One region of the Streptomyces halobius genome, then DNA from elsewhere that is predicted to be linked to it. Evidence: predicted binding sites of a transcription regulator. Region 1 holds the regulator's gene; each other region holds the start of a gene.

Region 1 (10,010 bases):
ACCGACCGCGACCGCTTGGCCCTGGCCGCACGATCCGGGCGGTTACGAGCCCGGCGGCGCGGCCCTGGCCTGCCCCCTGGAGGCCGGCGGCCGCCGGCTCGGCACCCTGCTGCTCGGCCGGTCCGGTCTGCCGCGCTTCCCCGACGAGGTCCTCGGCCTGGTCGAGGACCTGTGCCGCCGGGTCGCCCGCGCCGTCGCCACCGCCCGCGCCTACCGCCACCAGGAGCGCATCAGCCAGGTCCTGCAGCGCCGCCTGCTGCCCCCGGGCCGCGCGCTGGTGCCCGGCGTGGCGTCGGCGGTCGTCTACGAGCCGCGCGAGGGCGCCTGGGCGGGCGGCGACTTCTGGGATCTCTTCGAGGCCGGTGACGGCCGCTGGTGCTTCGCGCTCGGTGATGTCTGCGGCAGCGGCCCCGAGGCGGCCGCGGTGACCGGCCTGGCCCGGCCCGTACTGCGGATGCTGGCCCGCGACGGTTTCAACGTCTCCGAGGTGCTGGACCGGCTCAACAGGACCATGGCGCGGGAGGCCGCGGACTCCGTCGCGGCCGTCGCGGCGGCGGTGGCGGCGGCCGGGGCCGGCGCGGAGGCGCCCGTCGAACTCCGTGACGAGGGTGAACAGGCCCGCTTCCTGTCCCTCCTCTACGGTGAGATCGTCCCGTACCAGGGCGGCTCCGGCGGCGCCCGCTGCACCCTCGCCAGCGCCGGCCACCCGCTGCCGCTGGTACTGGGCGTGGACGGCGCGGTCCGGGTCGCCGCGGCGCCGCAGATGCTGCTGGGAGTGGTCGAGGACGCCTCGTACGTCAGCGAGTCGTTCGACCTCTGCCCCGGCGAGACGCTGCTGTGCGTGACGGACGGGGTGACCGAGCGCCGCTCGGGACGGCACCAGTTCGACGACGAGGACGGCCTGGCCAAGGCCCTCGCCGCCACCGCCGGCCGGGGCGCCACCGCCATCGCGGAACATCTCCGCAACGCCGTCCACGCCTTCGCCCCGAATCCGCCCGACGACGACCTGGCCCTGCTGGTCCTCCAGGCGGCGGCGAAGGAGACGGCGAACAGGGCACCGTAGGGCGCCGTAGGGCGCCGTCAGCGGGCGGAACGATTCCGCCCCCGCATGACGGACAATGGACCCCATGCCTTCCGCACTGCCTGATGGTGAGCCGATGCCCGAGGACGGGGCGCTGCCCGGTCCTGCGCTGACGGGGGCGGCCGAGCGGCCCCTCGGCTTCTATCTGCACGTGCCGTACTGCGCGACCCGCTGCGGCTACTGCGATTTCAACACCTACACCGCGAGCGAGCTGCGCGGTTCCGGCGGCGCCCTGGCCTCCCGCGACAACTATGCCGGGACGCTCGTCGAGGAGATCCGCCTGGCCCGCAAGGTACTCGGCGACGACCCCCGCCCCGTCGAGACGGTCTTCGTCGGCGGCGGCACCCCTACGCTCCTCCCCGCCGCCGACCTCGCCCGGATGCTGGCCGCCCTGCGCGACGAATTCGGCCTCGCCCCGGACGCCGAGATCACCACCGAGGCCAATCCCGAGTCCGTCGACCCGCGCTACCTGGAGGAGCTGCTCGCGGGCGGTTTCAACCGCGTCTCCTTCGGCATGCAGAGCGCACGGCAGCACGTCCTCAAGATCCTCGACCGTACGCACACCCCGGGCCGCCCCGAGGCATGCGTCGCCGAGGCCCGCACCGCCGGTTTCGACCACATCAACCTCGACCTGATCTACGGCACCCCCGGCGAGACCGACGACGACTGGCGCGCCTCCCTGGACGCCGCCCTCGACGCCGGCCCCGACCACATCTCCGCCTACGCCCTGATCGTCGAGGAGGGCACCCAGCTCGCCCGCCGGATCCGCCGTGGCGAGGTCCCGATGACCGACGACGATGTGCACGCCGACCGCTACCTGATCGCCGAGGAGGCCCTGTCGGGGGCCGGTTTCCGCTGGTACGAGGTCTCCAACTGGGCCACCAGCGAGGCCGCCCGCTGCCGCCACAACGAGCTGTACTGGACCGGCGCGGACTGGTGGGGCGCGGGCCCCGGCGCGCACAGCCATCTCGGCGGCGTGCGCTGGTGGAACGTGAAGCACCCCGGCGCGTACGCCCAGGCCCTGGAGGACGGCCGCTCCCCGGGCGCGGGCCGCGAAATCCTGACGGCCGAGGACCGCCGCGTGGAACGCATCCTGCTGGAGCTCCGCCTGGCGGACGGCTGCCCGCTGTCCCTCCTCGCCCCCGCGGGGGCGCGCGCGGCGGAGCGTGCGCTGGCCGACGGGCTGCTGGACGCGGGGCCGTACGAGGCCGGGCGGGCGGTTCTGACGCTGCGGGGGCGGTTGTTGGCTGACGCGGTGGTGCGGGATCTGGTGGACTGATGCTCGAACGAGTGAACCGATGCGAGGGGCCTGTGGCCCCTCCTAGGGTGCTCCCAGCCTGTGCCGCTGGAACTCCTCGGCCTTGAGCTGGACACCAGCAAGTTCGGCACACTTCCCGGCGTCAGGCCGCACTCCCGACCGTAACAAAATCAATCAACTCCTCCACCCGCCCGAGGAGTTGCGGCTCTAGATCCCGGTACGACCGCACACCCGACAGAATCCGCTGCCACGCCGCCCCCGTGTTCTCCGGCCAGCCCAGCGCCCGGCACACCCCCGTCTTCCAGTCCTGCCCGTGCGGGACGGACGGCCAGGCCGGAATGCCGACCGAAGACGGCTTCACCGCCTCCCACACATCGATGTACGGGTGCCCGACGACCAGCACATGCGCGTCCGTGACCGACGCCGCGATCCGCGACTCCTTCGAGCCGGGTACGAGGTGGTCCACCAGCACCCCCAGCCGGGCATCAGGACCCGGGGAGAAGGACCGGACGATCGCCGGGAGGTCGTCGATGCCCTCCAGGTACTCCACGACGACGCCCTCGACGCGCAGGTCGTCGCCCCAGACGCGCTCGACCAGGTCCGCGTCGTGCCGCCCCTCGACGTAGATGCGGCCGGCCCGCGCGACCCGGGCGCGGGCGCCGGGGACGGCCACCGAGCCGGAGGCGGTGCGCCGCGGGCGGTGCTGTCGTGGCGGGGCCGAGGGCCGCACGAGGGTGACGACCCGGCCCTCCAGGAGGAAGCCGCGCGGTTCCATGGGGAAGGTCCGGTGTTTGCCGAAGCGGTCCTCAAGCGTCACGGTCGGGCCCTGCGCGGTCTTCTCGCAGCGGATCACCGCCCCGCAGAAGCCCGAGGTCACCTCCTCGACCACGAGATCAGGCTCGGCCGCCACCTCCGGCGCCGGCCGCTGCTTCTTCCAGGGCGGGGTGAGGTCGGGGCTGTATCGGTTGGTGTGCATGGGGACCTGCTTCTCGGGGCCGGGTGGCTGGGTCGGGACCTGAAGGAAGGTATCGGGGACCTGAGGAACGTAAGAGGAAACGGCTCCTCAGGCGCGGGACACGCCGAAGCGTTCGGCCAGCGCGTCGCGTTGCTCACGGACGAAACGGGCATTCACCACGGCGCCGTGCCCCGGCACATACACCGCGTCCTCGCCACCGAGCGCCAGCAGCCGGTCCAGCGCCCCGGGCCACTGGTGGGGCAGCGCGTCGAGCCCCACGTCCGGCTCGCCGGACTCCTCGACCAGGTCGCCGCAGAAGACGATCTCCCGGTCGCCGCCCCGGCCCGGCACCAGCACCGCCAGATCGTGCGCCGTGTGACCGGGGCCGACATTGGCGAGCAGCACCTGCCGGCCGCCGAGATCGACGGTCAGCTGGCCATGGACATGATGGTGCGGGCGGACCACCAGATCGGCGGCCTCCGTCGCGGCGTCCCGGTCGACGCCATGGCGCATGGCGTCATATCGCAGCTCCTCCCGGTGGCGCCGCAGCAGATCGGCCAGGCCGGCCGCGCCGAACACCTCCACGCCCGCGAACGCGGCGGTACCCAGCACATGATCGAAATGCGGGTGGGTGAGCGCGACATGCGTCACATCCCGGCCCAGCACCCCGCGGATAGCGCGCCGCAGATCCGCGCCGTCGCGGACGGTCGCGCCGGTGTCGACGATCATGACACCGGCCGCTCCGGCGATCACCCCGACCGTCTCGTCCCAGCCGGGCATCCGGCGCCGGGCCACACCGTCACCGAGCTGTTCCCAGCCGGCCTCTTCCCAACCGGTCGTTTCCCCAGCAGTGTGCATACCGAGACGCTAGCTCTCTCGCGATAGCGTTGCCTGATGGCTGCCGCGCGGACCGGTGTTTCCCGGCCCGTCACACGTAGTCGGCCGGTTCCGGGGCAAGTACTGGGTACGGCCGGCCTTGCCGTTGCCGTGCTACCCGGCCGTACACTGGCTCCGGGCCTGGCACTCGGCCCGTGTGAGTGCCAGGCGGGACACTATCGGCGGACGACCGGACTGGAGGTGCGCAGGATGCTCAGTGAACGCAGGCTGGAGGTGCTGCGTGCCATCGTCCAGGACTATGTCGGGACGGAGGAGCCGGTCGGCTCCAAGGCCCTCACCGAGCGCCACCGGCTCGGGGTGTCCCCGGCCACGGTCCGCAACGACATGGCGGCCCTGGAGGACGAGGGATTCATCGCCCAGCCGCACACCAGCGCCGGGCGGATCCCGACCGACAAGGGCTACCGCCTGTTCGTCGACAGGCTCGCCGGCGTCAAGCCGCTGTCCGCCCCGGAGCGGCGGGCCATCCAGAACTTCCTGGACGGCGCCGTCGATCTCGACGATGTCGTGGGCCGTACGGTCCGGCTGCTGGCGCAGCTGACCCGGCAGGTCGCGGTGGTGCAGTACCCCTCCCTGACCCGGTCGACGGTGCGGCATGTGGAGCTGCTGGCGCTGGCCCCGGCCCGGCTGATGCTCGTACTGATCACGGACACCGGACGGGTCGAGCAGCGGCTGGTCGACTGCGAGACGCCGTTCGCCGAAACGTCCCTGGCGGATCTGCGGGCGCGGCTCAACAGCCGTGTCGTGGGGCGCAAGTTCGCGGATGTGCCGCGGCTGGTGCAGGATTTGCCGGAATCCTTCGAGCAGGAGGACCGCAGCACGGTCTCGACAGTGCTGTCGGTGTTGCTGGAGACTCTGGTGGAGGAGACCGAGGAGCGGCTGATGATCGGCGGTACCGCCAATCTCACGCGCTTCGGGCACGATTTCCCCCTGACCATCCGGCCGGTGCTGGAGGCCCTGGAGGAGCATGTGGTGCTGCTCAAGCTGCTCGGGGAAGCCAAGGACTCGGACATGACCGTACGCATCGGGCATGAGAATGCCCATGAGGGCCTGGCGTCCACCTCGGTCGTCACGGTCGGCTACGGTTCGGGCGACGAGGCAGTCGCCAAACTCGGCGTGGTCGGACCGACCCGCATGGACTACCCCGGAACGATGGGAGCGGTACGCGCAGTGGCACGTTACGTCGGACAGATCCTGGCGGAGTCGTAAGTGGCCACGGATTACTACGCGGTCCTGGGCGTTCGGCGCGATGCATCCCAGGACGAGATCAAGAAAGCTTTCCGGCGGCTGGCGCGCGAGCTGCACCCGGACGTGAACCCGGATCCCAAGACCCAGGAGCGGTTCAAGGAGATCAACGCCGCTTACGAGGTGCTGTCGGACCCGCAGAAGAAGCAGGTCTACGACCTCGGCGGCGACCCGCTGACGCAGGCGGGCGGGGCCGGTGGCGGCGCCGGCGGCTTCGGCGCGGGCTTCGGCAACTTCTCCGACATCATGGACGCGTTCTTCGGCACGGCCTCGCAGCGCGGACCGCGCTCGCGCACCCGCCGCGGCCAGGACGCCATGATCCGGCTCGACATCGAGCTGACCGAGGCCGCCTTCGGCACGACCAAGGACATCCAGGTCGACACCGCCGTCGTGTGTACGACCTGCTCCGGCGAGGGCGCGGCGCCGGGGACCTCGGCGCAGACCTGTGACATGTGCCGCGGCCGCGGTGAGGTCTCGCAGGTCACCCGGTCCTTCCTCGGCCAGGTCATGACGTCCCGGCCGTGCCCCCAGTGCCAGGGCTTCGGGACGGTCGTGCCGACGCCGTGCCCGGAGTGCGCGGGCGACGGACGGATCCGCTCCCGCCGCACCCTCACCGTCAAGATCCCGGCCGGTGTCGACAACGGCACCCGGATCCAGCTCGCGGGCGAGGGCGAGATCGGCCCCGGCGGCGGCCCCGCCGGCGACCTCTACGTCGAGATCCACGAGCTGTCGCATCCGGTCTTCCAGCGGCGCGGCGACGATCTGCACTGCACGGTCACCATCCCGATGACGGCGGCGGCGCTGGGCACGAAGTGCCCCCTGGAGACGCTGGACGGGATGGAGGAGGTCGACGTCCGTCCCGGCACACAGTCGGGGCAGTCGATTCCGCTGCACCAGCGGGGTGTGACGCATCTGCGCGGTGGCGGCCGGGGCGATCTGATCGTCCATGTCGAGGTGCAGACGCCGGGCAAGCTGGACCCGGAGCAGGAGGAGCTGCTGCGGCGGCTGGCCAAGCTCCGTGGTGAAGAACGCCCCACGGGCCAGTTTCAGCCGGGGCAGCAGGGGCTCTTCTCGCGGCTGAAGGACGCGTTCAACGGGCGGTAGGCGGTCGGCCGGGGGCCCGGGGTTGGCTCTCGGCGGGCCCCGGACTCGGTTCCGCGAGTGGGTTCGCGGGTACGCGTAGGTCTGGGGCGTTGTGGACCCTTAGGGGATTTCCCCTAAGGGTCCACAACGCCCCAGCCTGTCTCTACCCCGCCCTCCCCCCGAATCCCCCTCCCCCCGAATCCCCCTCCCGCCGAAGCCCCCGGGAGCACCTCCCCACGAACCGGTCCCGGCCCCGCCCGCGTTCGGGACGGCGCGCCGGTCGTGACACGATGTGGCCATGCCCACCGCGCTGACCGATCTCTGCCGCTACCCGATCGTGCAGGCCCCGATGGCGGGCGGCACCGCCCGCCCGGAGCTCGCCGCCGCCGTCAGTGAGGCCGGCGGTCTCGGCTTCCTCGCCGCCGGGTACAAGACCGCCGACGGGATGTACCAGGAGATCAAGCAGCTGCGCCGGCTGACCGGGCGGCCCTTCGGCGTCAACGTCTTCATGCCGCAGCCCACGCTCGCCGATGTCACGGCCGTCGAGGTCTACCGCGAGCAGCTGGCCGGCGAATCGGCCTGGTACGAGACCCCGCTCGGCGAGATCGACCCGTGCGGCGGCGTCGACGACGGCTACGACGCCAAGCTGGCGATCCTCCGTGAGGATCCGGTGCCGGTGGTCTCCTTCGCGTTCGGCTGCCCGCCCCGCGCGGTGCTCGACTCGCTCGCCCAGGTCGGTACGTACACCGTCGTGACCGTCACCACCGTCGCCGAGGCGCAGGCCGCGCAGTGGTCCGGCGCGGACGCCGTCTGTGTCCAGGGCATCGAGGCCGGCGGCCACCAGAGCACCCACCGCGACGATCCGCAGGCCGACGGCACCGGCGCCGGCATCGGGCTGCTCTCCCTGGTCGCGCAGGTCCACGAGGCGGTGCGGATCCCGGTCATCGCCGCGGGCGGGCTGATGCGCGGCGCGCAGATCGCCGCCGTGCAGGCCGCGGGTGCCGCCATGGCGCAGCTCGGCACGGCCTTTCTGATCACCCCGGAGTCGGGCGCGAACATCCTGCACAAGCAGGCGCTGACCAACCCGCTGTTCACCCGCACCGAGCTGACCCGGGCGTTCTCCGGGCGCCCGGCCCGCGGCCTGGTGAACCGTTTCCTGCGCGAGCACGGCCGGTACGCCCCGGCCGCCTACCCCGCCGTCCACCACCTCACCTCGGGCCTGCGCAAGGCCGCGGCCAAGGCGGGCGACGCGCAGGGCATGGCGCTGTGGGCCGGGCAGGGCCACCGGATGGCGCGCGAGCTGCCCGCCGGGCAACTGGTGGAGGTGCTGGTCGCCGAACTGGACGCGGCGCGCGCCGGGTTGACGCGCGGCGGCGCCGGAGCCGTGTCATGACGGCGCCGGTCTTTCTCGTCGAGTCGCTCACGGGCGTACGGGCCGGCGGCACGCTGACCCTGGACGGGCCGGAGGGCCGGCATGCGGTGTCGGTGCGCCGGCTGCGGGTCGGTGAGGAGATCGTGCTGACGGACGGTGGCGGTACCGGCGCGGAGGGCACCGTCGCGGCCGTCGAGGGCAAGGACCGGCTCACCGTCGCGGTCACCGGGATCCGTACCGAGGCCACTCCGACGCCGCTGATCACCGTGGTCCAGGCGCTGCCCAAGGGCGACCGCGGTGAAGTGGCCGTCGAGACGATGACGGAGACCGGTGTCGATGTCATCGTCCCCTGGGCGGCGGCGCGTTGTGTCACCCAGTGGAGGGGGGAGCGGGCCGCCAAGTCGCTGGCGAAATGGCGTGCCACGGCCCGGGAGGCGGGTAAGCAGTCGCGCCGGCTGACCTTTCCCGAGGTCGCGGACCCGATGACGACCAAGCAGGTGGCGGCGCTGCTCGCCGGCGCCGACTTCGCCGCCGTCCTCCACGAGGAGGGCAGCAGCCCGCTCGCCACCGCCGAACTCCCCGCCACCGGCCGTATCGTGCTCGTCGTCGGCCCCGAGGGTGGGGTGTCCCCGGAGGAGCTCGGCGCCTTCGCCGAGGCCGGCGCCAAGCCCTACCGCCTCGGCACGGCCGTGCTGCGTACCTCCACCGCCGGCACCGCCGCCACGGCACTGCTGCTGGGCCGCACGGGGCGCTGGAGCTGAACGCCCGCGGGCGGGAGGCTCACCATCGTCACACACCCCACCGACAACGCGACGGTGCGCCGACCGGCCCTCAGGAGCCCGTCGGCGCACCGCCGTTATGCCGTGCCGGAAAACCGCGGCCGTGCCCGGAATCCCGCGGCCGCGCCCAGGAGCGCCGGCCGGGGCGTCAGGCCAGCAGCTCGGCCTGGAGAGTGATGTTCTTCACGCCGGCCAGCGCCTGGCTCACCGGGCAGTTCGCCTTGGCGTCCGCGGCCGCGGTCTGGAAGTCCGCCTCGGACAGGCCGGGGACGCGGGCCTTGACGGTCAGCGCGATGCCGGTGATGCCCTCACCCGGCTGGAAGGTGACCTCGGCCCGGGTGTCCAGGGAGGCGACGGTGTACCCCTTGCCCGCCAGGCCGTGCGAGAAGGCCATCGAGTAGCAGGAGGAGTGTGCCGCGGCGATGAGCTCCTCGGGGCTGGTGGTGCCGTTCGGCTGCTCCGCGCGGGCGGGCCAGTTCACGTCGTATGTACCGATGTTGGAGGAGGACAGGGCGACCTGGCCCTTGCCCTCCATGAGGTTGCCTTCCCAGTGGGTGGTGGCGGTGCGTGTGGTTGCCATGGTGCATAACTCCCGGTTGTGGGCGAAAAGAGGTCTGCGGGCCCAGCTTAGTGATCGCGGGAGCCCGCGCCCGAGGCACGCCCACGCCGTGTGGGGGCGCGATGGCGCCCGCGTACGGCGCTCCGGGTAGCATCCGAGGCCGTGCGCACCGTGCGTACGCCCGATGATCTGGAGGAGCCACCGGTGGCGGGAGAACCGCAGGCCGATTGCCTGTTCTGCAAGATCGTGGCGGGGGAGGTGCCGGCGACCATCGTCCGGGAGACCGAGACCACCGTCGCGTTCCGCGACATCAACCCCCAGGCCCCGACGCATGTTCTGGTCATCCCCAAGTCGCACCACCCGGACGCCGCGAGCCTCGCGGACGCCGATCCGCAGGTGATCGCCGACATAATGCGTGAGGCCCGTAAGGTCGCCGTCCAGGACAAGGTCGAGGACCGGGGCTACCGGGTCGTCTTCAACACCGGCTCCGGCGCCGGTCAGACGGTCTTCCACGCGCATCTGCACGTCCTGGGCGGCCGCGGCCTCCAGTGGCCCCCCGGTTAGCCGGCCGTGTCCGTACGCGAGCTGGTCGTCCTCGGCACCGCGAGCCAGGTCCCCACGCGGCACCGCAACCACAACGGCTATCTGCTGCGGTGGGACGGCCAGGGGCTGCTGTTCGACCCGGGTGAGGGTACACAGCGTCAGATGCTGCGGGCCGGGGTCGCCGCCCACGACCTCGACCGGATCTGCGTCACCCACTTCCACGGCGACCACTCGCTCGGCC
Region 2 (10,010 bases), 2.4 Mb from region 1:
GGGCGTCGGTGAGCCACTGATCTACGGTGTCTCACTTCCCCTCGGCCGCCCGTTCATCACCGCCTGCATCGGCGGCGCCTTCGGCGGCGGCTTCGTCGGCCTGTTCAGCCAACTCGGCGACACCGTCGGCTCCACCGCCATCGGCCCCTCGGGCTGGGCCCTGTTCCCGCTGGTCAAGGGGAATCAGGGCTTCCTCACCACCCTCGTCGTCTACGCCCTCGGCCTGGCCGTCGGCTACCTCGCCGGCTTCCTCACCACCTACTTCTTCGGCTTCAGCAAGCAGCTGCTCACCGAACTCAACACCACACCAGAGCCCGCGAACCCCACCCCGGCACCCGCAATCTCCAACGCCAACGCCCGCCCCGACGACGCCCCCGACGCCACGCCCAGTCCCGGTGCGGACTCCGGCCAGGCCGAGCCGATCTCCACAGCCTGATGTCTCCTGTCGCCGCCTGACCACGGCCGCCGGGGCAGCCTCGGCCGCCGGCCGCAGGCCCTGCGGCCTGCGCGACGGCCCGTCAGGCGTACTTGCCCATCTCGCTGGCCTCCAGCCTCGCCTTCTCGTTGACGCCGATGACATAGCCATCGAGGTCGCGGAAGTAGAACATCCGCTGTCCCGTGTGATCGGTGCCGATGGGCTTGACGATCTCGGCGTGCTGGGCGATGCGGTCGTGGGTGCCGTCGAGGTCGTCCACGCTCAGGTAGAACATGCCGGCGAAGCCGATGGGGGTGTCCTTGAGGACGGGCAGCCAGGTCTTCAGATCCTCGTTGCGGTAGATCATGGCGCAGAACTCGCCCCCGTAGAGGAGCATGTGGATGTCATCGCCGGGGCGGGACATGCTGGAGTCCGCGTCGAAGCCGAGCTTCTTGTAGAAGGCGAGGCTGGCGGCGGTGTCCTGGACACTGATACAGGGCGCGAAAGGCATGGTTTTCTCCGGGGTTTGCACGGGGCGGTACGGGCGGTACGGGCGGTACTGGTTCTCAAGGATGTGGACAGGGGTCAGGCGGTCCAGGGGCGGCTGACGCAGAAGGGCTGACCCGAGGGATCCAGCAGGACCGTCCACTGCTCACCGCCGGGCTGGTGCTCGGGCTTGGTCGCACCGAGCTCCAGCAGCCGCCGCACGGCGGCCTCGATGTCGTCGAAGGCCAGGTCGAGATGGAAGGGGAGCTCGTCGGCCGGCCAGTTCGGCGGGGTGAAGTTCTTGGCGGTGTAGAAGACGTACGTCGTGGTCCAGTCGGGGTCGTTGACGATGAACGCGACGGGAACGCCGTGCTCGTCGGGGAACTCCTTAGTCACCTTCCAGCCCAGGGCCGCGGCGTAGAAGTCGGCGAGCACCCGGCCGTCATGGCCCCAGAAGGCATACGAGGAGACCTTGCCGACGGGCGGGCGGCCCGCGGTCGGAGAGTTCGTGGACGCGGAGTTTGTGTACGGGGTGGATGCGCTGGTCATGGGGAGGGTCACCGTTCCTTCTGCTGTGGCACGTACTGCGGCGCGCTCGTCGTTCCGCCCCCATACACGCACCTGTTCCCGAAGTGGTACATGAGTACTGTACTGAAACCTTGAAGGAGGTGCAATTAGGACATTGAGGGACCTATACCCGGACCGGGAAAGTGCAGGGACGCAAGGAGAATGGCGACATCCCACCCCGCTGCTACCTGCCCAGCCCCCGCGCCGCCCCTACGGCACCGCCGTACTATTCTGAATTCATCTCGTCACCGTCTGGAGTTCCCGCATGTCCGCTGACCAGCCGCCCGCCCGGCGCCGCCGCGATCCCGAGCGGCGGATCGCGGAGATCATCGCGGCCACCGAACGCGTCATCGCCGCCCGCGGCATCGAGGGCCTGACGCATCGCGCCGTCGCGGAGGAGGCCGGTGTCCCGCTCGGGGCGACGACGTATCACTTCGCGACGAAGGACGACCTCATCGCCGCAGCCCTGCAGCGCTCCGTCGACCGCTTCGCCGCCTACCTCGACGAATGGGTCGCCCAACGCCCCGCGCTCTCCCCCGACCAGCAGGCCGTACTGCTCACCGACGCCCTTCTGCCCGGGATGGGCCCCCAACGCGACCAGCAGGTCATGGAGTTCGAGCTGTACCTCGCCGCGCTGCGCCGTCCCACGCTGCGTCCGATCGCCGACCAGCACACCCAGCTGAGCATCCGCGCACTGTCCCACTACACCGACCCGGACACCGCCGCCGCGGCCGCGGCCGCGCTCAACGGCATCAGCCTGCGCGCCCTGGCCAACTCCACGCCACCCACCCGCACCGAGGTCGAGACCATCCTGCGCCGCATCCTCACCCCCAACCCGGTCCTGCCCGCACCCGCCGGCCCCCAGGACGACAGCACCGAACCGCCGACCACCGCCCCGGTCGAGCACGACGCCTGACGCCGGGCCCACCGCAGCCGCACCGGAAGCCGTCCGTCACGGCACCCGCACCGACATCCAGCACCCAGCCGACGTGCAAGGAACTTTCGTACCCGGGGGCGCCCCAGAACCCCCGAAACGGCACACCCGGCATCGCGCACGCCCCCGTCACTCCACTCCACCCCGCCTCGCCCCAAAAAGCCGTCGGGGCGGCACCCCCCGCAAAGAGGGTGCCGCCCCGACGGACGTGCGGACAGTCGATCCCGGAGGATCAGAAGTCCATGTCACCGCCCGGCATGCCGCCCGGAGCGCCCGCGGCAGCGGCCTTCTCCGGCTTGTCGGCGATGACGGCCTCGGTGGTGAGGAACAGCGCGGCGATGGAGGCGGCGTTCTGCAGGGCGGAACGCGTCACCTTCGCCGGGTCGATGATGCCCTCGGCGATCATGTCGACGTACTCACCGGTCGCGGCGTTCAGACCGTGCCCCGGGGTCAGGTTGCGCACCTTCTCCACGATGACGCCGCCCTCAAGGCCGGCGTTCACCGAGATCTGCTTCAGCGGGGCCTCCAGGGCCAGCTTCACAGCGGCGGCACCGGTGGCCTCGTCGCCCTCCAGCTCCAGCTTCTCGAAGACCGAGGACGCCTGCAGCAGGGCCACGCCACCACCGGCGACGATGCCCTCCTCGACGGCCGCCTTCGCATTGCGCACGGCGTCCTCGATGCGGTGCTTGCGCTCCTTGAGCTCGACCTCGGTCGCGGCACCGGCCTTGATGACGGCCACGCCGCCGGCCAGCTTCGCCAGACGCTCCTGGAGCTTCTCGCGGTCGTAGTCCGAGTCGCTGTTCTCGATCTCGGCGCGGATCTGGTTGACGCGGCCCTGGACCTGGTCGCTGTCACCGGCACCGTCGACGATGGTGGTCTCGTCCTTGGTGATGACGACCTTGCGGGCGCGGCCCAGCAGGTCGAGACCGGCGTTCTCCAGCTTGAGGCCGACCTCCTCGGAGATGACGGTGCCACCGGTGAGGATGGCGATGTCACCGAGCATGGCCTTGCGGCGGTCGCCGAAGCCCGGGGCCTTGACGGCGACGGACTTGAAGGTGCCACGGATCTTGTTGACGACCAGGGTCGACAGGGCCTCGCCCTCGACGTCCTCGGCGATGATCAGCAGCGGCTTGCCGGACTGCATGACCTTCTCCAGGAGCGGCAGCAGGTCCTTCACGTTGCCGATCTTGGAGTTGACGATGAGGATGTACGGGTCGTCGAGCGCGGCCTCCATGCGCTCCATGTCGGTCGCGAAGTACGCCGAGATGTAGCCCTTGTCGAAGCGCATACCCTCGGTGAGCTCCAGCTCCAGACCGAAGGTCTGGGACTCCTCGACGGTGATGACGCCTTCCTTGCCGACCTTGTCCATCGCCTCGGCGATGAGCTCGCCGATCTGGGTGTCGGCGGCGGAGATGGAGGCGGTGGAGGCGATCTGCTCCTTGGTCTCCACATCCTTCGCCTGCTCCAGCAGAGCGGCGGAGACGGCCTCGGTGGCCGCCTCGATACCGCGCTTGAGCGCCATCGGGTTGGCGCCGGCGGCGACGTTGCGCAGGCCCTCCTTGACCAGCGCCTGGGCCAGGACGGTCGCGGTCGTCGTGCCGTCACCGGCGACGTCGTCCGTCTTCTTCGCGACCTCCTTGACCAGCTCGGCACCGATCTTCTCGTACGCGTCCTCGAGCTCGATCTCCTTGGCGATGGACACACCATCGTTGGTGATCGTGGGGGCACCCCACTTCTTCTCGAGGACGACGTTACGGCCCTTGGGGCCGAGGGTGACCTTGACGGCGTCGGCGAGCTGGTTCATCCCGCGCTCGAGACCGCGCCGTGCCTCCTCGTCGAACGCGATGATCTTGGCCATGTGAAGTGGTCCTCCCGGACAGGGGTGGATTGCTCCGGACCGCGCCGGCGCCCGCGACGGACGGTCTGCGAGCCTGCGGTTCCTTGCCCCACCGGCCTGCCGACCTCACCGAGTCGGTCCTGATCTGTCACTCTCACCCGGAGAGTGCTAACGCAATGATTAGCACTCGGGGCCATCGAGTGCAAGCGGCTACGACGGGCGGGCACAAGCGGCCTGAACGGCGGGCACCGGGATACGCAGAAGACCCGCACCCCAGCAGGGCGCGGGTCTCCACAACGCTGCAGTCGGTCGGCGCTTCAGGCCGTCACCCGGACCATGTCCGCCTGCGGCCCCTTCTGGCCCTGCGAGATTTCGAACTCGACCCGCTGCCCCTCCTCAAGGGTGCGGTAGCCGTCCATCTGAATCGCGCTGTAGTGGACGAAAACATCCGCACCACCGTCGACCGCGATGAAGCCGTACCCCTTCTCCGCGTTGAACCACTTGACGGTGCCCTGAGCCATGCCTAACTCCCCTATTACTGGCCCTTGCACAGGACCGCACTCCGCGGACCCGGGTCAGACCTCACCCCTTGAATGGCCTGTGGGGTGTGCGCCGGAACGCGTCGACCGCCGCTGAATGTATCTGCCTCGATGCCCAGCGCAACAGGTCAATCGGACGAGAATTCCGGCGACGAGGAATCGGCAATATGCCGCGAACTCCCGTTATTCCCGGGCAAGTCGGGCCGGGCATAACGCGCATAGTCGACAAATATCGCACACGCTTTGGACGCAACTCACCGCGGTCTCATATGCGTTCGGCACGCGCACGGAGAGGGATCGCCATGATGGTAGCGCCTTTCGAAACATGGAATTACCCCGTCCGCTTTGCTGCGTACGGGGTAATTCCAGTCAGGCGACGGAGGGGATGGCTTGAATCAGCACCCTCCGGCCACCGCCGGAATGATCGAGATACCGGTGCCGTCCGGCGTCGGCGTCTCCAGACCCTGTTCAAAACGGACGTCGTCGTCGTTGACGTACACGTTCACGAAGCGGCGCAGCTTGCCCGCGTCGTCCAGCACACGGGCCGCGATGCCCTGGTGGTTCGTCTCCAGATCGGCGATGACCTCGGAGAGGGTCGCGCCCTCGGCGGTGACCTCGGCCTCGCCGCCGGTGTACGTGCGGAGGATGGTGGGGATGCGGACCTTGACGCTCATGGGTTCTGCCTTCCAGCGGGGTGCGAGGAGTACGAGGTGCGGGTTCGGGGGCTCAGCCGGCCAGGCCGGCCGCGCGGAACGCGTCCAGGCTCGGACTGATGGTGGCCGTGGGCCCGGTGGTCGGAGCGACGGCGTCAAGCGTCTTGAGGCCGTCACCGGTGTTCAGGACGACGGTGGTCAGGGACGGGTCGAGCACACCGTTCTCGATGAGCTTCTTCGTCACGCCGACGGTCACACCGCCCGCGGTCTCCGCGAAGATCCCCTCCGTCCGGGCCAGCAGCTTGATCGCGTCCACGACCTGTGCGTCGTTGACATCCTCCACCGCACCGCCCGTACGGCGCGCGATGTCGAGAACATACGGCCCGTCGGCCGGGTTGCCGATCGCCAGCGACTTGGCGATGGTGTTCGGCTTCTGGGGCCGTACGACGTCGTGGCCCGCCTTGAAGGCCGTCGACACCGGCGAGCAGCCCTCCGCCTGGGCGCCGAAGATCTTGTACGGCCTGTCCTCGACCAGGCCGAGCTTGATCAGCTCCTTCAGCCCCTTGTCGATCTTGGTGAGCTGCGAGCCCGAGGCGATCGGGATGACGATCTGGTCCGGCAGCCGCCAGCCCAGCTGCTCGCAGATCTCGTACGCGAGCGTCTTGGAACCCTCGCCGTAGTAGGGGCGCAGGTTGACGTTGACGAAGCCCCAGCCCTCGCCCAGCGGGTCGCCGATGAGTTCCGAGCAGAAGCGGTTGACGTCGTCGTAGTTGCCCTCGATGCCGACCAGGTCGCCGCCGTAGACCGCGGCCATGACGACCTTGCCGGCCTCCAGGTCGTGCGGGATGAAGACACAGGACTTGAAGCCGGCGCGCCGGGCCGCGGCGCCGACCGCGCCCGCGAGGTTGCCGGTCGAGGAGCAGGAGAGAGTGGTGAAGCCGAAGGCGCGGGCGGCCTCGACGGCGATGGCGACGACGCGGTCCTTGAAGGAGTGCGTCGGGTTGCCGGAGTCGTCCTTGACGTGCAGACCGCCGGTGACGCCCAGCTCGCGGGCGAGGTTGTCGGCCTTGACCAGTTTGGTGAAGCCGGGGTTGAGGTTGGGCTTGTCGGCGACGTCGGCGGGGACGGGCAGCAGCGGGGCGTAGCGCCAGATGTTGTCCGGGCCGGCCTCGATCCGCTTCCGCAGGGCTTCTGTGTGATCCGGCCCGCCGGTCGGCAGGTCGTATGCCACTTCGAGCGGCCCGAAACATTCCTGGCAGGCGAAGAGGGGACCGAGATCGAAACGCTGTCCGCACTCGCGGCAGGACAGCGCGGCGGCGGGCCCAAGAGCGACGGTGGAGGTGCTTGCGGACGTGCTTTCGGTGACTTGCACAGCCATGGAGGCGAGGCCCTTTCTCCTCATCTTCCTCGAGGCGCATCTCGCCACGAGACGGATTTGGCACCTTCCCTAGCCGGGAGCCTCGCGCGCGCTAGTAGCTGCACTGCGGCGGAGACCGGCTGGAGGGTTGCCGGGGCTTCAACGGGCCGTATCCCTCTGCCCCTCTGGATGAGCGGTATGGCGCTGGGCCGAAACCCAGGCGTTTATGGCGCGGTGCCCCCGACATGCGACGGTCATCCGCGTTGTTCAAGACTGTAACCGAAGGCACTGACAGTTGAGATAGTCGTCCGATCCGCGAGATGGATCACATACCGGCCCCCAACCGGGTGGCCACCGAGGAGTCGTAGACGTGCTGGAAGAGGTGGAGCGCTGGCTCAGCAGCCGCTCCTGGTCCGCGGCCGACCGCCCGCTCGGCCGGCTGCTGGACGCCAAGCGGCAGACCGGCCGGACGGTCAGCGTAGTGCTGCCCGCGCTCGACGAGGAGGCGACCGTCGGGGTGATCGTCGCGGCGATCCGCGGTGAGCTGATGACGGAGACGGTGCCGCTCGTCGACGAGCTGGTGGTGCTGGACTCGGGGTCCACCGACCGGACGGCCGAGGTCGCGGCGGCGGCCGGCGCGCGGGTCGTCCACCGGGACGGCGTCCTGCCGCGGATCCCGGCCCTCCCCGGCAAGGGCGAGGTGCTGTGGCGCTCGCTGCTCGTCACCGGCGGCGACATCATCTGTTTCGTCGACGCCGATCTGCGGGAGTTCTCGTCCTCCTTCGTCTCCGGGATCGTCGGACCGCTGCTCACCGATCCGGACATCCAGTTTGTGAAGGCGATGTACGACCGACCGCTGGAGGCCGGGTTCGGGGGGCCCGCGGGGGCCGGCCAGGGGGGCCGGGTGACCGAGCTGGTCGCCCGCCCGCTGCTCAATCTGCACTGGCCGCAGCTGGCCGGCTTCGTGCAGCCGCTCGGCGGTGAGTACGCGGCCCGTCGCTCGCTTCTGGAGCGGCTGCCGTTCCCGGTCGGCTACGGCGTGGAGCTGGGCCTGCTGGTCGACGCGCTGCACACGGTCGGCCTCGATGCGCTGGCGCAGGTCGATGTGGGGGTGCGCAAGCATCGTCACCAGGGCGGTCAGGCCCTCGGCCGGATGGCCGCCGCGATCTACCGCACCGCCCAACTCCGCCTCACCCGAGGACACTTGGTGCGCCCACGGCTCACCCAGTTCGACCGGGGCGAGAACGGTTTCATCGCCCGCACGACCGAGGTGGACACCGAGGAGCGCCCTCCGATGGCCGAAATTCCCGAGTACGCGAGGCGGCGCGCGGCATGACCGGCGGCGTACGTTTGCGCGGTTGTGCCGCGGGTTAATCTCGCGGCATGGCCTCCGAGCGCAGTGGTGCCCAGGTACTCGTCGCGTCCAACCGCGGTCCGGTCTCGTACGCCCTGGGGGCGGACGGCGCGCTGTCCGCCAAGCGGGGCGGCGGCGGGCTGGTCTCGGGGCTGTCGGCCATCGGGCCCGGCACGGCTGCGCTGTGGGTGTGTGCCGCGCTGGGTGACGGTGACCGGGAGGCGGTACGGCGGAGCGGTGGCGCGCTGGATCCGGGCGACACCGGCGGACAGCGTGTCCGGATGCTGGACATTCCGGCGGAGGTGTACGCCGCCGCCTATAACGGCGTCGCGAACTCCGTGCTGTGGTTCGTCCACCACATGCTCTACCGGACGCCGATGGAGCCGATCTTCGACGCGGAGTTCCGCGCGCAGTGGTCGGCGTACGAGCACTACAACACGGCGTTCGCGGACGCGCTGGCCGATGCGGCGGCACCGAGCGCGGCGGTCCTGGTGCAGGACTACCACCTGGCGCTGGTGCCGGGGATGCTCCGCGACCGCCGTCCCGACCTGCGGATCGCGCACTTCTCGCATACGCCGTGGGCGCCGCCCGAGTACTTCGCGATGCTGCCCGACGACATCCAGCGGAAGCTGGCGGTGGGGATCCTCGGCGCGGACCGGGCGAACTTCCTGACCGAGCGGTGGGCGCGGGCGTTCATGGGCTGCGCCCGGCAGGCGCTCGGCACGGACTGCGACGCCTACTGGCCGCGCGACGGGGCGCCGTACGTCGTCTCGACGCCGCCGGCGCACAAGCCGCGCCGGACCGGGATCGGGGTGCACGGTCTCGGCGCCGACGCAGGCTTTCTGCGGGAGCGGGCGCACCGGCCGGACGTCGACGAGCGGATGGCGACGCTGCGGGAGCAGATCGGCGGGACGGACCGCAGGACGATCGTGCGGGTCGACCGCACCGAACTGTCCAAGAACATCGTGCGGGGGCTGCTGGCGTACCGGCGGCTGCTGGCCGACCGTCCCGAGTGGCACGAACGGGTGGTGCACATCGCGTTCGCCTACCCCTCGCGGCAGGATCTGGCCGTCTACCGGGAGTACACCGCGCAGGTCGGCCGGCTGGCCGAGGAGATCAACGCGGAGTACGGCACGGTGGATTGGCAGCCGGTCGAGCTGCACGTCAAGGACGACTTCGCCCGGTCGCTGGCCGCCTATCGGCTCGCGGACGTGGCGCTGGTGAACCCGATCCGGGACGGGATGAATCTGGTCGCGAAGGAGATCCCGGTGGTGTCCGACGACGGGTGCGCGCTGGTGCTGTCACGGGAGGCAGGGGCGTACGCGGAGCTCGGCCAGGACGCCCTCGTCGTCAATCCGTACGACATCGCCGCCACCGCGGACGCCCTGCACACGGCGCTGTCGATGGACCACGGCGAGCGCGCCGAACGCACCGCGCGGCTGGCCGCGGCCGCCACCGCGCTGCCACCGGACCGGTGGTTCCTGGACCAGCTGGAGGCGTTGAAGGGTCTGGAGGGGGCCTAGCACCCTCGGACTCCCGCGGGGCCTGAGCGGTGGGTCAGGCCCTAGCCCTGTGCGGCAAGTTCGTCCGCGAGGGCTTCGAGCAGGGCGACGACGCCTGCCGGGCCGTCGACCACCAGGTCGGCGCGTTCGGCGAGCTCGGTGACCTCGTTGCTGCCGCTGCACACCAGGACGCCGGTGAGGCCGTCGGAGCGGAGCTTGTCGACGGCGCCGAAGGCGGCCAGGTCGCCGAGGTCGTCACCCGCGTAGAGGACGGTGGCGGCGCCGGTTTCGCGGACCCAGTCGGCGAGGGCGACGCCCTTGTCCATGCCCGGCGGGCGCAGTTCCAGGACCAGCCGGCCGGGCTCG
Region 3 (10,010 bases), 960 kb from region 1:
CGCGAGCCCTACGGGGTCTGGGGCGGCCTGACCGAGGACGAACGTGAGGAACTGATGGGCCGGGCCCGCCACCGGCTGATCCCCGCGACCTCCCTCGCCAGCCACGCCGGCGCCACCCGCGGCTGACCGTCCGAAACGTCTGACCTCCGGGAATCCCCGCGTCGAGCCGGCAACCGGCCGGGCCGCGCCGGGCACGCCCGGGCCCGGCCCGCTGCCCCGCCCGGCACCACTCCCGTTGAGCGTCGCCGCCACTCCTTCGGCGCAACACCTTCGACCCAACTCCTCTTGAGCGCTTGAGCGCTCCCACCGCCCACGCCTGCGCACGTCAGTGCGTGCGTGCCCCCGCCCGCGAGCGACGGGCCGCCTCCGCCAGCTGATCGAGCATCGCCTCGACGGCGGGCACCCGCGCCAGATCCGGCAGTGTGAGCGCGACGATCTCCCGGTGCACCGGCGGTTCCATCCGTACGGCCGTCGCCCCCTTGGGACGTACCGACTCCAGCGCGAGCTCGGGCAGCGCGGCGACGCCCAGCCCCGCGCCGACCAGGCCGATCACCGCCGGATAGTCATCGGTGGCGAAGTCGATCCGCGGGGTGAAGCCCGCGCTCTCGCAGACCTCGACAAGATGCGTACGACAGCGCGGGCAACCCGCGATCCACGGCTCGTCGGCGAGTTCGGCGAAGCGCGCCGTGCCGGCCTTCGCCAGCCGGTGGCCGTCCGGGACCAGCCCGATCAGCCAGTCCGACAGGATCGGCCGGACCACCAGGTCGTCCCACTCGGCGGCGGCCGCCGGGTCCGCGCCGGGCACCTCGGGGTAGCGGAAGGCCAGCGCGACCTCGCAGTCGCCGTTGCGCAGCATCTCGACCGAGCGCGGCGGCTCCGCCTCGACCAGCGAGACCCGGGTGCCCGGGTGCTTCGCGCGCATCCTCGCCAGGGTGGTCGGCACCAGCGTCGAGCTGCCGGAGGGGAACGAGACCAGGCGCACCCGGCCCGCCCGCAGGCCCGCGATCGCGGCGACCTCCTCCTCGGCGGCGGTGAGCCCGGCCAAGATGCCGACGGCGTGCCTGACCAGCGCCTCGCCCGCCTGCGTCAGCCGCATCTCACGACCCGTACGGACCAGGAGCGGGGTGCCCGCGGACTGCTCCAGGGACTTCATCTGCTGGCTGATGGCGGGCTGGGTGCAGCCCAGCTCCCGCGCGGCGGCGGAGAAGGAGCCGGTCCTGGAGACGGCGCGCAGCACACGGAGATGACGGGCCTCGATCACGCTTCCGAGCATAAGCGGAGCTTGGAGAGTTCGGGAAAGTCGAGCCGGTCGCCTTTGGTTACTCTTTGCTGTTGTACGGGTACCTGGAGTGCTTATGGGGCATCGCATGAGGCTGCTGACCGTGAATCTGGGGCGGCCCATGCCGTCCGCGCTCACTCCCGCCGAGGGCGGCACGGGCATCGACAAACGGCCCGTGGACGGCTCGGTGGCGGTCGCCGCACCCGGCCCCAGGGGCATCGGAGCGAGCGGGCTGGCGGGTGACGCGGTGCAGGACGTCCGCCATCACGGCGGGGACGACCAGGCGGTGTACGCCTACGCGCGGGAGGACCTGGACTTCTGGCAGCGGGAGCTGGGCCGCGCGCTGCCCAACGGCGTCTTCGGCGAGAACCTCACCACCTGCGGCGTCGATGTCAACAACGCCCGGATCGGGGAGCGCTGGCAGATCGGCCCGCGGCTGCTGCTGGAGGTGACCTCGCCGCGGATCCCGTGCCGGCTGTTCCAGAGCTGGCTCGATGAGGACGACTGGATCAAGCGGTTCACGGCGGCGGGGATGCCCGGGGCGTATCTGCGGGTGCTGGAACCGGGCGAGATCCGCGCCGGCGACGCGATCGAGCTGGCGCACCGCCCGGACCACGAGGTGAGCGTCGCGCTGGCGTTCCGGGCCCTGACCGTGGAGCGGGAGCTGCTGCCGCGGCTGCTGGAGGCCGGGGACGCGCTGCACCCTGAAGAACGGGCGAGAGCCGCCAAGTACGTGGCGCAGCATGACAGTTGAGAGGGCGGGGGACACGGGAATCCGGTGGGGCGGCGTTTGGACGGCCAGCGGGCGCCGTCGGCCTTGCCGGGGCCGATAGCGTTGCCCGGTATGACGACTGCATTGATCACGGGAGCGACGGCGGGCATCGGGGCGGCGTTCGCCCGGCGGCTCGCGAGCGACGGCCACAGCGTGGTGCTGGTGGCGCGCGACGAGACGCGGCTGCGGGAGCAGGCCACCGAACTGCATGACCGGCACGGCATCGAGGCGGAGGTGCTGAGCACCGATCTGGCGGCCGACGACGGTATCGCCGCCGTCGAGGCGCGGCTCTCCGACGCCAAGCGGCCGGTGGATCTGCTGGTGAACAACGCGGGCTTCGGCAACAAGGGCGAATACCTCGATGTGCCGATGGCCGACGAGCTGACCATGCTGAAGGTGCACTGCGAGGCGGTGCTGCGGCTGACCAGCGCCGGGGTACGCGGGATGCGGGACCGGCGACGCGGGGCGGTGATCAATGTGGCGTCGGTGGCGGCGTTCGTGCCGCGCGGCACGTATGGCGCGAGCAAGGCGTGGGTGGTGCAGTTCACGCAGGGGGCGGCGCGCGATCTGGCCGGCAGCGGGGTGCGGCTGATGGCCCTGTGCCCCGGCTTCGTACGGACCGAGTTCCACCAGCGGGCCGGGATGGGGACGGACAACATCCCCGGGTGGATGTGGCTGGACGCGGACAAGTTGGTGGACGCGGCGATGAAGGACCTGGCGCGGGGGAGGTCGCTGTCCATTCCGGACCCGCGGTACAAGGCGCTGATGGGGGCGGTGAAGTTGGCTCCTCGCGGGCTGTTGGGCGGCCTCACCTCGCGGACCGGGCGGAAGTATGGGCCCCGATAACGGGCGCCGACGTTTGGCTTTCCCGCCGTGGGCGGTGTTTCGCCATTGCTTCCCCACTGCCTGAAGGCGTGGGAGGTACCCCCCACGCGGCGGGCGTGGGTTTGTCGGGTGCGGTGACGGGCCTCCGGACTCCGTCCTGCGGCCCTCCCCCACAGTCTTGAGGGCCTGGGAGGTACCCGCATCCTCCCGTTGGGGTGGGTGAAGAGATAAGTGGGTGGTCGTGCCGTCCTGCCGAGTGACGCTGCTTTCGTGTGAGGGTGACGAAGAGGAGCATGGACACCACCATGCACCCGACCACTGACAACACCCCCGGACCTGCGGATGTCCCCTCCGATCGGCCCTCGCTGCTGCTGTCCATGGGGGCCGGCGTCGCCGACCGGCTCCTCGACGCCCGTCACCACAGCCGGCTCGCCGCCCTCACCCGTACCGACTCCCGGCTGGTGGCACACGAGTTGGCCGAGCCCACGCCCGAGGTGGCCGCCGCGCTCGCCGATGCCGAGGTGCTGCTCACCTGCTGGGGTGCCCCGCCGCTCACCGCACCGGTCCTGGCGGCGGCCCCCCGGCTGCGTGCCGTCGTGCACGCGGCCGGATCGGTCAAACACCACATCACCGAAGCCTGCTGGCAACGCGGCATCGCCGTCGCCTCGGCCGCCTCCGTGAACGCGCTGCCCGTCGCCGAATACACCCTCGCCGCGATCCTCTTCGCCAACAAGCGCGTGCTGCACGCCGCCCACCGCTACCGCACCCTGCGCGCCCGGCACGACTGGCATGGTGAACTGTCCGGCGCCGGCAACTACGGCCGCACCGTCGGCGTCGTCGGCGCCTCCCGCATCGGCCGCCGCGTCATCGAGCTGCTGCACCCTTTCGATCTGCGCGTTCTGCTGCACGACCCGTACGTCGACGCCGCCGAGGCGGCCCGGCTGGGCACCACACCGGTTCCCCTCGACACGCTCTGCGCGGACAGCGACATCGTCACCGTGCACGCCCCCGAGCTGCCCGCCACCCGCCATCTGCTGGGCGCCCGCGAACTGGCCCTGATGCCGGACGGCGCGACCCTCGTCAACACCGCCCGCAGCTCCCTCGTCGACGAAACGGCCCTGCTCCCCGAGCTGCTGACGGGCCGACTGCACGCGGTCCTGGATGTGACGGAGCCCGAACTCCCGCCCCCCGGCTCCCCGTTGTACGACCTGCCGAACGTCCTGCTCACCCCGCACATCGCCGGCTCCCTGGGCGGCGAACTCCACCGTCTGGCAGACCGGGCGCTGGACGAGGTGGCCCGGTTCGCGGCCGGCCTGCCCTTCGCGGACCCGGTGCACCCGGGGTCCCAGGGTCACTCGGCGTGACCCGTCAACGGCGGGCCTCACAATGACGATATATCGCCACCAAGCCGGACATGCGCCACTCATTCTCGGGAGGTGTCATGAAATGCGCACAGACAGTCGACTCGCCCCGACCGGCAAGAAGTGCGTCACGACCGGCACCACGGTCTTCCGCTTCCGGGACGGGAAGATCCAGGAAGCCCGGCGGCACTACGACACCAGCCGGCTCACGCAACAGCTCGGCGCGCCCGGCTGACCGTACGCGAAAGGCCCCTGTTCCCCCCGCTGAGCAGCGGGAACAGGGGCCTTCACACGCCGTGTGAGGTCAGTGCGCGTGGCCGTGGCCGTGACCGGCCTCGGCGGCCGCTTCCTCTTCCTTCTTCTCGACGACCAGGGTCTCGGTCGTGAGGAGCAGGGAGGCGATGGAGGCGGCGTTCTCCAGGGCGGAGCGGGTGACCTTGACCGGGTCGATGACGCCGGCCTTGACCAGGTCGACGTACTCGCCGGTGGCGGCGTTGAAGCCGTTGCCCTTGTCCTGCTCGGCGACCTTGGCGGTCACGACGTAGCCCTCAAGGCCGGCGTTCTCCGCGATCCAGCGCAGCGGCTCGACGGCGGCGCGGCGGACGACGGCGACACCGGTGGCCTCGTCGCCCTCCTTGCCGAGGTTGCCGTCCAGCACCTTCACGGCGTGCACCAGAGCGGAGCCACCACCGGAGACGATGCCCTCCTCGACCGCGGCGCGGGTCGCGGAGATGGCGTCCTCCAGACGGTGCTTCTTCTCCTTGAGCTCGACCTCGGTGGCCGCGCCCACGCGGATCACGCAGACGCCGCCGGCGAGCTTGGCGAGGCGCTCCTGGAGCTTCTCGCGGTCCCAGTCGGAGTCCGTGGTCTCGATCTCGGCCTTGATCTGCGCGACGCGGGCCTCGGTGTCCTCGGCCTTGCCGCCGCCGTCGACGATGGTGGTGTCGTCCTTGGTGACGGTCACGCGGCGGGCGGTGCCCAGCACGTCCATACCGGCCTGGTCGAGCTTGAGGCCGACCTCCTCGGCGATGACGGTGGCACCGGTGAGGGTGGCCATGTCGCCGAGCATCGCCTTGCGGCGGTCACCGAAGCCGGGGGCCTTGACGGCCACGGCGTTGAACGTGCCACGGATCTTGTTGACGACCAGGGTCGACAGGGCCTCGCCCTCGACGTCCTCGGCGATGATCAGCAGCGGCTTGGAGCCACCCGCCTGGATGACCTTCTCCAGCAGCGGCAGCAGGTCCTGGATGGAGGAGATCTTGCCCTGGTGGATGAGGATGTACGGGTCCTCCAGGACGGCCTCCATCCGCTCCTGGTCGGTGACCATGTACGGCGAGAGGTAGCCCTTGTCGAAGGCCATGCCCTCGGTGAAGTCCAGCTCCAGACCGAAGGTGTTGGACTCCTCGACGGTGATGACACCGTCCTTGCCGACCTTGTCCATCGCCTCGGCGATGAGCTCGCCGACCTGCTTGTCCTGAGCGGACAGACCGGCGACGGCGGCGATGTCGGACTTCTCGTCGATCGGGCGGGCGGTCGCCAGCAGCTCGTCGGAGATCGCCTTGACCGCGGCGTCGATGCCCTTCTTCAGGGCGGCCGGGGAGGCACCCGCGGCGACGTTGCGCAGGCCCTCGCGGACCAGCGCCTGGGCCAGCACGGTGGCGGTGGTGGTGCCGTCACCCGCGATGTCGTTGGTCTTGGTCGCCACCTCCTTCACGAGCTGGGCGCCCAGGTTCTCGTACGCGTCCTCGATCTCGACCTCACGGGCGATGGTGACACCGTCGTTGGTGATGGTCGGGGCGCCGAACTTCTTGTCGATGACGACATTGCGGCCCTTGGGGCCGATGGTCACCTTGACCGTGTCGGCAAGCTTGTTGACGCCGCGCTCAAGGGCACGCCGGGCGTCCTCGTCGAACTTCAGGATCTTCGCCATGGGTTGCTTCAAGTCCTCTCATTGCGATCCTCGGCACGCAGTGGGGACCGCTGTCTCAAACGGAACTGCGCCCCTGCCCCGGGTTGTTCAGACTCGGGAACCAGGGGCGCAGATCACGGCAAATCAGGGTGCCTTACTTCTCAATGATCGCGAGCACGTCACGAGCCGAGAGAACGAGGTACTCGTCGCCGCTGTACTTCACCTCGGTGCCGCCGTACTTGCTGTAGAGCACCACGTCGCCGACCTTGACGTCGAGCGGAAGGCGCTCGCCGTTCTCGAAGCGGCCCGGGCCCACGGCGAGGACGGCGCCCTCCTGGGGCTTCTCCTTCGCGGTGTCCGGGATGACCAGGCCCGAGGCCGTGGTCTGCTCGGCGTCGAGCGGCTGGACCACGATGCGGTCCTCAAGCGGCTTGATGGCAACCTTGGAGCTGGTGGTCGTCACGATCCGACCTCCCCCTTCGGAGATCTCACGGGGTTAACTGTCTGAGGTGGCGACCAGGTGGATCCGTCGTCGCGGGTGCCGGACCTGCCCGTCGCTGTGTGTCTGGCACTCCCCAGTGGAGAGTGCCAACGCTGAGACTATGACGTGGTTAGCACTCGGTCAAGCGGAGTGCCAACGTGGCGAGGGGGACGTCCGAGGTCCGCGTGTGACCCCCGCGCGGGACGCCCTCGCTCCCATGTCAAATCGGACACACCTTCTGGTTCCGTGGCAACCCTCCTCCCTGCTGCCACGTCTACCTCCCCGACTGCCGAGCCGATGTCCGGACCGTCCCGTACACGGGCCCCGGCTCCGACGATCGAGGCGGAGGAATCCCGTGCGTGGACTGACGAACGCTTCCCGGGCGGCGGCCGGGGAGCGGGAGAGCGACGCCGAACGCACCATGACGTTCGCCGCGCTCGCCCAGGCGCCGAACCGCCGCCGGACCGAGGCATGGCTGCTCGCCCTGGTCGTCCTGATCACCGTCTTCGGCTACGTCTACACGGGCCTGTCGATGACCGGACGGCTGCCCGACGGCATGCCCCGCTTCGCGGCGAGCATCTTCTTCGTGGCACTGGTCCCGCATCTGGTCGTCCGCCGCTCCGCGCCGCGCGCCGACCCGCTGATCCTGCCGCTGGCCACCCTGCTGACCGGCATCGGCCTGGTGCTGCTGCATCGCCTGGACATCACCTATGTGGCCACCCCACGACTGAAGATGGCGCCGGCCGCCTCCGGGCAGCTGGTGTGGACGGTCATCGGGGTGGCGGTCTGCATCGTCGTCCTGCTCGTGCTCAGGGACCACCGTCTGATACAGCGTTACATCTATCTGACGATGGCCGTCGCGCTGGTGATGCTGATGGCGCCGGCGTTCTTCCCCGGCGACACCTTCGGCGCCAAACGCTGGATCTTCATCGGCCCGCTGTCGCTGCAGCCCGGCGAATTCGTCAAGATCGCGATCGCGGTCTTCTTCGCGGGCTATCTGACGGTCAACCGCGACGCGCTGGCGCTGACCGGCCGCCGCTTCCTGGGCGTCCAGCTGCCGCCCGGCCGCCAGCTCGCGCCGATCTTCACGATCTGGGTGATCAGCCTGCTGGTGCTGGTCTTCGAGCGCGACCTGGGCACCTCGCTGATCTTCTTCGGGGTGTTCGTGATCATGCTCTACATGGCCACCGAACGCACCGGCTGGGTGCTCTGCGGCCTGGCCATGGCCACCGTCGGCGCGATCACCGTCGGCTCCATCGAACCGCATGTCAAGGGGCGGATCGAGGCGTGGCAGAACCCGATGACGGCGTTCACACCCGACGGCCGGGATGCGGGCCTGTCCGATCAGCTGGGGCAGGCCCTGTTCAGCTTCGGCAGCGGCGGCATCGGCGGCAGCGGCCTGGGACAGGGCCACCCGGAGCTGATCGGCTTCGCCGGCAACAGCGACTTCATCCTCACCACCGTCGGCGAAGAGCTGGGCCTGGCCGGGACGATGGCCATCCTGCTGCTGTACGCCCTGCTCGCCCAGCGCGGCCTCCGGGTCGGGCTGACTGCCCGCGACCCGTTCGGGAAGCTGCTGGCAGTGGGGCTCGTCGGGGCGTTGCTGCTGCAGGTCTTTGTTGTCACCGGCGGGGTGACCGGTCTGATCCCGCTCACCGGCAAGGCGTTGCCGTTCCTTGCGAAAGGAGGGTCGTCGTTGGTGGCGAATTGGGTGATGGTGGCGCTTTTGCTGCGCATCAGCGATGCGGCCCAGCGGCGGCGCGAGCCGACGCGGTAACCTCCGCACGTTTTCGGCCGACCCCCCGCAGGGGTTTGTCGCCGTTGCTCCCCGAGTGCCTGAACGGCGTGGGGGAGCAACGGCGAGAAGCCACCACGGCGGGACAGCCGAAGGTGGAGGGGACAATGGTCACGTGACCGACCTCGCCACCTTTCAGGCCCTGCTCACCCCGGAGGGGCAAACCCTTCTGGCCGAGCTGCGCGACTACGACCCGGCCGACGAGCTCGCAACCGCGACCCGGTTGCGAGCCGCCCACGACGCGCCCCTCGTATCGGCGGCCCTCGCGCAAGCGCACCTCCGGCAGCGGGCCGTGGCGAAGTTCGGGACGGACGCGCGGCGGATGTACTTCACGCCCAACGGCGTCGAGCAGTCCACCCGGGCGACGGTCGCCGCGCACCGCGCCGCCCGGATGGCCGCGCTGGGCGTCCGGACGCTGGTGGATCTCTGTTCCGGGATCGGCGGTGATGCGATCGCGCTGGCGCGCGCCGGGATCTCCGTAGTCGCCGTCGACCGCGACCCGCTGGCCTGCGCCGCCGCGCGGGCGAACGCCGAGGCGCTGGGGCTGGCGGAGCTGATCGAGGTGCGCTGCGCGGATGTCATGGAGGTGGACACCGCTGGGTCCGATGCGGTGTTCGTCGATCCGGCACGGCGGAGCAAGGTGCCGACAAGAGGGGTGGCGCGCAGCGCTTCGGCCAGGGGCGGTGTCCGGGCGACGGGTGGGCGGATTTTTGATCCGGAGGCTTATTCGCCGCCGCTGTCGTGGGCGGTCGAGACGGCCCGTACCGCTCCGTACGCGGCGTTGAAGATCGCCCCCGGTGTGCCGCATGACGCGCTGCCCGACGACGCCGAGACGGAGTGGATCTCCGACGGCGGAGAGGTGAAGGAGGCGGTGGTGTGGTTCGCGGGGGCCTCGCGCGACGGCGGCGACGCGCCACGTCCAGCACCCGGCGCGCGCCGCGCCACCCTGCTCCCCGCCGGGGACTCGCTGCTCGGCGCGGGCCTGCCCGACCCGGAGCCGGGGCCGGTCGGTGCGTGGCTCTACGAGCCGGACGGTGCCGTGATCCGGGCCCATCTCGTCGCGGATGTCGCCCAGCAGGTCGGCGGGCGGCTGATCGATCCGACGATCGCGTACATCACCGCGGACCGGCTGACGGAGACGCCGTACGCCACCGCCTACGCGATCACGGACGTGCTGCCGTTCAACGTCAAGAAGCTGAGGGCGCTGTTGCGCGAGCGCGAGGTCGGCATCGCGGTGATCAAGAAGCGCGGTTCGCCGGTCGAGCCGGAGGAGCTGCGCAGGAAGCTGAAGCTCGGCGGCGGCCCGTACTCGTGCACGATCTTCCTCACCCGGGTCGCCGGCGCCCCCACGATGCTGCTGGGGCATCCGGCCGACGGCGCGTGAACCGGGGGCTCACGCCAGGTCGGTGAGATCCTCGGCGTAGACCTGGGAGAGCGGCTGCGGGCCGATGTACTGCTGGCAGGTGCACTGACCGGCCTCGTACTGCACCGGCTTGTGGTCCGCGTCCCAGGCGACCGCCACCTCGACCCGCTCATGGCACTTGCCGCGTTTGTCGTGCTTGGCGAGGTGGTGGGTGCAGCCGCACAC

Evidence for each region. The regulator HrcA, encoded in region 1, represses chaperone genes, less so after heat shock. The targets are predictions, from matches to a motif close to TTNGCACTCNGNNNNNCNGAGTGCNAA.
Region 2: groL (chaperonin GroEL) is a predicted target of HrcA. The motif match lies at 4,420-4,446, and genes of this name have one in related genera.
Region 3: groES (co-chaperone GroES) is a predicted target of HrcA. The motif match lies at 6,758-6,784, and genes of this name have one in related genera.

What each region holds. Positions count from the first base shown of each region.
Region 1 is NZ_CP086322.1:6,492,060-6,502,069, forward strand. It holds gene K9S39_RS29375 (SpoIIE family protein phosphatase) at 1-1,063, shown strand, start outside; gene hemW (radical SAM family heme chaperone HemW) at 1,128-2,360, shown strand; gene K9S39_RS29385 (DUF3097 domain-containing protein) at 2,482-3,315, opposite strand; gene K9S39_RS29390 (MBL fold metallo-hydrolase) at 3,403-4,152, opposite strand; gene hrcA (heat-inducible transcriptional repressor HrcA) at 4,381-5,397, shown strand; gene dnaJ (molecular chaperone DnaJ) at 5,398-6,537, shown strand; gene K9S39_RS29405 (nitronate monooxygenase) at 6,815-7,909, shown strand; gene K9S39_RS29410 (16S rRNA (uracil(1498)-N(3))-methyltransferase) at 7,906-8,649, shown strand; gene K9S39_RS29415 (OsmC family protein) at 8,816-9,247, opposite strand; gene K9S39_RS29420 (histidine triad nucleotide-binding protein) at 9,431-9,790, shown strand; gene K9S39_RS29425 (ribonuclease Z) at 9,797-10,010, shown strand, end outside.
Region 2 is NZ_CP086322.1:4,120,496-4,130,505, forward strand. It holds gene K9S39_RS18625 (PTS transporter subunit EIIC) at 1-436, shown strand, start outside; gene K9S39_RS18630 (VOC family protein) at 519-926, opposite strand; gene K9S39_RS18635 (VOC family protein) at 1,001-1,450, opposite strand; gene K9S39_RS18640 (TetR/AcrR family transcriptional regulator) at 1,734-2,384, shown strand; gene groL (chaperonin GroEL) at 2,635-4,260, opposite strand; gene K9S39_RS18650 (cold-shock protein) at 4,557-4,760, opposite strand; gene K9S39_RS18655 (MoaD/ThiS family protein) at 5,174-5,452, opposite strand; gene thrC (threonine synthase) at 5,505-6,809, opposite strand; SAM riboswitch class I at 6,827-6,984, opposite strand; gene K9S39_RS18665 (glucosyl-3-phosphoglycerate synthase) at 7,159-8,124, shown strand; gene K9S39_RS18670 (alpha,alpha-trehalose-phosphate synthase (UDP-forming)) at 8,172-9,665, shown strand; gene otsB (trehalose-phosphatase) at 9,707-10,010, opposite strand, start outside.
Region 3 is NZ_CP086322.1:5,533,990-5,543,999, reverse strand. It holds gene K9S39_RS25265 (WhiB family transcriptional regulator) at 1-126, shown strand, start outside; gene K9S39_RS25260 (LysR family transcriptional regulator) at 326-1,261, opposite strand; gene K9S39_RS25255 (MOSC domain-containing protein) at 1,368-2,033, shown strand; gene K9S39_RS25250 (SDR family NAD(P)-dependent oxidoreductase) at 2,124-2,897, shown strand; gene K9S39_RS25245 (hydroxyacid dehydrogenase) at 3,182-4,240, shown strand; gene K9S39_RS25240 (ester cyclase) at 4,323-4,472, shown strand; gene groL (chaperonin GroEL) at 4,542-6,167, opposite strand; gene groES (co-chaperone GroES) at 6,301-6,609, opposite strand; gene K9S39_RS25225 (FtsW/RodA/SpoVE family cell cycle protein) at 7,049-8,404, shown strand; gene K9S39_RS25220 (class I SAM-dependent methyltransferase) at 8,538-9,806, shown strand; gene K9S39_RS25215 (hypothetical protein) at 9,816-10,010, opposite strand, start outside.